One region of the Ruminococcus sp. AM43-6 genome, then DNA from elsewhere that is predicted to be linked to it. Evidence: predicted binding sites of a transcription regulator. Region 1 holds the regulator's gene; the other holds the start of a gene.
What was found. Region 1 encodes HrcA, which represses chaperone genes, less so after heat shock. Its sites were predicted from a motif close to TGTTAGCACTCNNNNNNNNNGAGTGCTAACA; they were not measured.
Positions count from the first base shown of each region.

Region 2: a site for HrcA is predicted at 1,480-1,510, ahead of DW938_RS03005 (co-chaperone GroES). Genes of this name have one in related genera too.

Region 1 covers NZ_QTXU01000010.1:32,246-35,674, reverse strand. Annotated here, with positions in the region: gene DW938_RS07305 (hypothetical protein) at 18-767, shown strand; gene hrcA (heat-inducible transcriptional repressor HrcA) at 1,020-2,048, shown strand; gene grpE (nucleotide exchange factor GrpE) at 2,041-2,643, shown strand; gene dnaK (molecular chaperone DnaK) at 2,707-3,429, shown strand, end outside.
Region 2 covers NZ_QTXU01000002.1:284,912-288,340, reverse strand. Annotated here, with positions in the region: gene groL (chaperonin GroEL) at 1-1,072, opposite strand, end outside; gene DW938_RS03005 (co-chaperone GroES) at 1,116-1,388, opposite strand; gene xylA (xylose isomerase) at 2,418-3,429, shown strand, end outside.

The sequences.
Region 1 (3,429 bases):
TTCGGAGGCAAAATATTATGAACAAGAAAATGGTAACTATTATTGCAGCTTTGGCAATGTGTACAGCAATGGCAGGCTGCTCGGAGAGCGATACTGCAAGCTCTTCAAAGGCTGAAACAACTACTACAACAACGGCTGCCGCAGAGTCTGCCGCTCCTGCTGAAAGCACAGCAGACGAAAGCTCCGCTGACAGCACTTCCACAAACGCAGGCACAACGGATTATGACGTTGACGGCGATTTCAGAGCTTTCGAGCAGATGAAAGACAAGTATGAGGGCAACTATCTTGCGAACCTTACAGGTCAGATGTCAAACAACGGCACAAAGTATACTATCTGCGTAAAGGACGGCAAGGCTTATCAGGCACTCACAGTTCAGGGCATGAAGTCATACACAGTTTGCCCTGGCGACGGAAAGCTTTACAACGTTTCAGAAGGCACGACCACCTACAGCATTGAGGACGACGACGGAAATCAGTGGAAGTCAGCCGACATTCTTTTCGGCGCGACCCTCGATTTTGACCACGCATATATTGACGAAACAACAAACGTCGTTCACGAATACTATAAGCTCGACAGTGCCGTTGCAGGTGCTGAGGGTCAGATAGTTTACGGCTTTGACGGCGCTACATATGACCTTAAGCAGGTAGTTCTGCTCCCAGAGGGTGCTGACGAATCAAGCGCAGTTTACTTCACTGTAGATTCCATAGGCGAAGCAGACGACAGCCTGCTTGCTGTTCCTGATCTTTCTGCTTATACAAAAGAATAATTTTATCTGATCTTTTTCCAACATCGGGCGGACAGACCACTGCGGTCTGCCCGCTTTTTTTGCATTTTCAGCAAAGCGTTGTGCAATATGACGGAAAAGAAGTTTAAATATTTTTGAAATTTGTGAGAAAAATAGTCTTAAACCCCTTGACAAAATCGTCAAAAGGGTATAAACTATACTTAGCACTCGAGAAGAAAGAGTGCTAACACTTAAATACAATAAGTGCTAACAAGAAGAACGGGTGGTGAGCAAATGGACGACCGCAAGCTGAAAATACTTTCAGCGGTAGTCAATGAATATATCGTAACAGGCGAGCCTGTAGGCTCAAAGGCGATAATGGCTCACGTCAAAGCGTCCTCAGCGACCATAAGAAATGAAATGGCAGAGCTTGAGAAGCAAGGCTATCTCGAACAGCCACACACCTCCGCAGGCAGAATACCAACATATAAGGGCTACAGGCTTTATGTTGACCAGCTTATGGAGCAAAACCAGCTTACAGCAAATGAAAAGAAGATGCTGGATTCAATGATACCGCAGGAATATGTCACAGAGGAAGACCTTGTGAACAAGGCTTCAATGGCATTGGCGGATCTTACGAAATGTGCGGCGGTGGTCGCAAACGCAACGCCAAAGTTCTCGCTTATCTCAAAGGTAGAGGTAATACCTACAGGAAAGAGAATGTACGTTATTTTGATGATAACGTCCAACGGCTCTATTAAGAATAAGGTTTGCCGATTGGAGTTCGACCTCAGTCAGGATCAGCTTGAGTTTTTTGATAACTTCGTAAAGGAAAATCTCAACGGCGTGCCTATCGACAGTCTTTCGGACGCTTATCTTGAAAAGCTCACAGAAGCAATGGGAACGTACATGATGACCCTTTCACCGCTTGTTTCCGAGATCATGAAGATGACAAAGGAAATGAGCAGCGTGTCTATCAAAGGTCAAAGCAATCTTCTCACCTGCAAGGACTTCAACCAAAATGAGATAATAAGCTTTCTCGATAATCAGAAGGAGCTTAAAGGATTTATTGACGAAACGTTCTCAGGGCTTCACGTTATGTTCTCCCCTGAGCGTGACGGATTTGTTATCCACAACTCCTCTATTATAACAGCTCCGTTCTCAAAGGACGGCAAGACAGCAGGTGCGCTGGGGCTTATAGGTCCTATGAGGCTCGACTATGCGAAGTTTATCCCATATCTCGAGTATTTCACAGGAAAGATATCGGAAATGATATCCGAAAAGCCACAAGAGCAAAACAAAGAAGACGACGAAAATGAATAAAAAGGAAGGCAGGCGGCGTAAATTGAGTAAGGAAACTGAAAAGGACACCGAGCTTGAAAAAGAGGAAAACACCTCTGCTGAAAGCGAAGAAGTAAAAGAAGCGGCGGATACCGCAGAAAATGCCACTGAGGATACAGAGAAGAAGGCGGAGGAGAGCGAAACAGAAAAGCTGAAAAAAGAGCTTGCCGAAGCAAATGACAAGTATCTCAGACTTATGGCTGAATATGATAACTTCAGAAAAAGAAGCGCAAAAGAAAGACTGGAGCTTACAGACACAGCAAAGGGAAATGTGATAAACGGCTTCCTGCCGGTGTTTGACAACTTTGAAAGAGCGTTAGGCACAGAAACTCAGGACGCAGTTTATAAACAGGGTGTTGAAATGATATTCAATCAGTTCAGCGACGCACTTAAAAAGCTCAACGTTGAGGTAATGGAGCTTGCGGGCAAGGAATTTGACCCGAACGTTGCAACGGCTGTAAGCACAGTTGACGACCCTGACCTCGGTGAAAATATTGTGGCGCAGGTGCTTCAAAACGGCTACACCATAGGCGGCAAGGTCATAAGACACGCAATGGTAATAGTAGCAAACCCATAAACAAAGACATCGGGACTTAAGGTCTTGATATAAATTAAGTAAATTTTGAAAGGACTTGATCTTATGAGCAAAATCATCGGTATAGATTTAGGTACAACAAACTCTTGTGTAGCAGTTATGGAGGGCGGCGAAGCCGTTGTTATCCCTAACAGCGAGGGTGCAAGAACAACTCCGTCAGTAGTTGGCGTTTCAAAGAACGGCGACAGACTTATCGGTCAGGTAGCAAAAAGACAGGCTGTTACAAACTATGACAACACTGTAATTTCTATCAAGAGACATATGGGCTCTGACTACAAGGCTCACATGGGCGGCAAGGATTACACTCCACAGGAAATTTCAGCTATGATACTTCAGAAGCTGAAGGCTGACGCTGAGGCTTATCTGGGCGAAAAGGTAACAGAGGCTGTTATCACAGTTCCTGCTTACTTCACAGACGCACAAAGACAGGCTACTAAGGACGCAGGTCAGATCGCAGGTCTGACAGTAAAGAGAATCATCAATGAGCCAACAGCCGCTGCACTTTCTTACGGTATTGATAAGGAAGAGGATCAGAAGGTCATGGTTTACGACCTTGGCGGCGGTACATTCGATGTATCTATCATCGAAATGGGCGACGGCGTTACAGAAGTTCTTGCTACAGCAGGTAACAACCACCTGGGCGGCGACGACTTCGACCAGAGAATTATCGACTGGATGATCGCAGAGTTCAAGAAGACTGAGGGTGTTGACCTTTCAGGTGATAAAATGGCAATGCAGAGACTTAAGGAAGCTGCTGAGAAGGCTAAG
Region 2 (3,429 bases), on a different contig from region 1:
AATCAGAAGTTGTGTTCTCGATCTGTGACTTGATCTGACCAACTCTTGCCTTGATATCGTCGCTGTTGCCTGCGCCGTCAACAATGATAGTGTTCTCTTTCTGAACGACTACCTGTCTTGCTCTGCCCAGCTGCTCCATAGTTGTTTCGCTGAGTTCAAGACCAAGTTCAGATGAAATTACCTGACCGCCTGTGAGGATAGCGATATCCTGAAGCATTTCCTTTCTTCTGTCGCCAAAGCCAGGAGCCTTTACAGCTACGCAAGTGAATGTGCCTCTCAGCTTGTTTACGATAAGAGTTGAGAGAGCCTCGCCCTCAACGTCCTCGGCAATGATAAGAAGCTTCTTGCCAGCCTTTACGATCTGCTCGAGAAGTGGGAGAATTTCCTGAATGTTAGAGATCTTCTTGTCTGTGATAAGAATGTAAGCGTCATCAAGGACAGCTTCCATTTTATCTGTATCTGTTACCATGTAAGGTGCGATATATCCTCTGTCGAACTGCATACCCTCAACGACTTCGCTGTAAGTTTCAGCAGTCTTTGACTCTTCAAGAGTGATAACGCCGTCAGCAGTTACCTTTTCCATAGCCTCAGCGATAAGCTTACCAATGTTCTCATCAGCGGCAGAAACTGCACCTACTCTAGCTATCTCATCAGAGCCTTCTATCTTCTTTGAGTTAGCGACGATAGTTTCAACAGCAGTATCTACAGCCTGATCCATACCTTTCTTAAGTACCATTGGATTAGCGCCTGCTGCGATATTCTTCATACCCTCTCTAACAAGAGCCTGAGCAAGCAATGTAGCTGTTGTTGTACCGTCACCGGCAGCGTCGTTAGTCTTAGTAGCGACTTCTTTTACAAGCTGTGCGCCCATGTTCTCAAATGGATCGTCAAGCTCGATCTCCTTAGCTATAGTAACACCGTCGTTTGTGATAAGAGGAGCACCGTACTTCTTATCAAGAACTACATTTCTGCCCTTAGGTCCCAGTGTTATCTTAACAGTGTTTGCGAGCTTGTCGATACCGCTCTGCAAAGCTTTTCTTGCGTCTTCGCCAAAAATTATATCCTTAGCCATTGTAAATTACCTCCGTTTATATACTATTTAAAATGCAGTGAAATCAGTCAACAACTGCGAGAATGTCGTCCATTTTAACGATAATGAACTCTTCACCGTCCAGCTTAACATTAGTACCGCTGTACTTAGAGATAAGCACCTTGTCGCCCTTATTAACACCCATAGTAACGTCCTTTTTACCAGGGCCTACAGCTATTACCTCTGCGACCTCAGGCTTTTCCTTCGCTGAGCCTGTGAGAATGATACCACTCTTTGTGGTTTCCTCAGCCTCTGTCATCTTAACTACAACTCTGTCCTGCAATGGTTTGATCGCCATGATAAGTTCCTCCTTTTATAATACCTTTTAATATACTAAATTAGGATCCTTCGTGGTCGCACCTATGTTTTCAGCACTCTCACGATCAGATTGTTAGCACTCAGTCTTTCTGAGTGCTAATTATATTTTAGCACCTTTTTCGCAAAATTCAAGTCATTTAAGGTCATTTATGTGATTTTTGTAGGGTTGCACAATATCTATTAAGTCGCAAAATGATTTTGAGAGCATATTGTACAATTTATTGTGGGGTATTGCAGGTCTGAAATCAGATTTTCGGGTGAGGATAAATGTATTCAATGGAGGTATGCGTATCAACAGTATCCATAATTGTAGGGGACGACGCCCCCGGCGTCCCGTTCGGAGAGGTAACGCCGTGGTTTTGGTATCTTCGATGTTGAATTATTCGGGGTGACATTGTTGTGATAATCTCTGTTAATTCAATGGGTGAGGAATATCGGGACGCCGAGGGCGTCGTCCCCTACAGATTTGTTGCCGTTGGGTTCGTGTTTCAGCCGTTTATATTCGATTTTCAAGTTACGTTCGGGGTATGACATTTGGTATTATGTCCTAGGTGTTGCATACACAAAATATCACAATGCACGCCCACGTCCTGATACAAGTACTCTACAGCCTGTTCCAGAATCTCTCATCGTATTCACTAAGTCGCAGGGCTTGTACGTGCCCGCAAGTATCTAAGACGCTTTCTACTTATACACGAAAAACACCTCTTTTGTTGCATAAAAAATGCAACAATTGCAGAAATGTTGCCAAATTAAAAGATAAATCATTTGTTTGCACAAGTTTAGCTGTCAGAATTTGTGCAGTTATTACACAAAATTATTACAGAAATATTGATGAAAGTACGAGAAAAAATAGTGTGTCTATGCAGTTATCCCACAATTTTAATTTATATCAATATATGCGATTTTAATAAAAAACAGTTGACAAATGGGTGCGGTTTGGTGTATTATTATATTGTAATCGTTTAATCGTTAAGATCAAACAATAATATATTCGGAGGTCAAAATTATGGCAGAGTATTTTAAGGATATTCCAAAGATCAAGTATGAGGGTGTAAACTCAACTAATCCCCTCTCTTTTAAGTACTATAACCCAGATGAGGTTGTAATGGGCAAGACTATGAGAGAACAGCTCAAGTTCGCTCTTTCATGGTGGCACACAATGGGCGGCGACGGCACTGATATGTTCGGCTGCGGCACTACTGACAAGACTTGGGGCGAGGCTGCTCCTGAGGCAAGAGCTAAGAAGAAGGTCGATGTTGCTTTCGAGATAATGGACAAGCTTTCTATCGACTATTTCTGCTTCCATGACCGTGACCTTTCTCCTGAGTACGGTGATCTCGGCACAACTAACGCAAAGCTTGCTGAGGTAGTTGACTACATAGCTGAAAAAATGGCTGCTGACCCTACTAAGAAGCTTCTTTGGGGTACTGCTAAGTGCTTCGATCACCCAAGATATATGCATGGTGCAGGTACGTCACCTTCTGCTGATGTTTTCGCATATGCGGCTGCTCAGATCAAGAACGCTGTTGACGCTACTATCAAGCTTGGCGGTAAGGGCTATGTTTTCTGGGGCGGAAGAGAAGGCTATGAAACTCTTCTGAACACAAACATGGGTCTGGAGCTTGACAACATGGCAAGACTTATGAAGCTGACTGTTGATTATGCTCGTTCAAAGGGCTACACTGGTGATTTCTACATCGAGCCAAAGCCAAAGGAGCCTACAAAGCATCAGTATGATTTCGATACAGCTACAGTTCTCGGTTTCCTGAGAAAATATGGTCTTGACAAGGACTTCAAAATGAACATCGAGGCTAACCACGCTACACTTGCCCAGCACACTTTCCAGCACGAGCTGAGAGTTGCAAGAGATAACGGTGTATTTGGTTCTATCGACGCTAACCAGGGCGACCCACTGCTCGGTTGGGATACAGACCAGTTCCCTACAAATGCTTATGATGCTACACTTTGTATGTACGAAGTTCTCAAGGCAGGCGGCTTCACAAACGGCGGTCTGAACT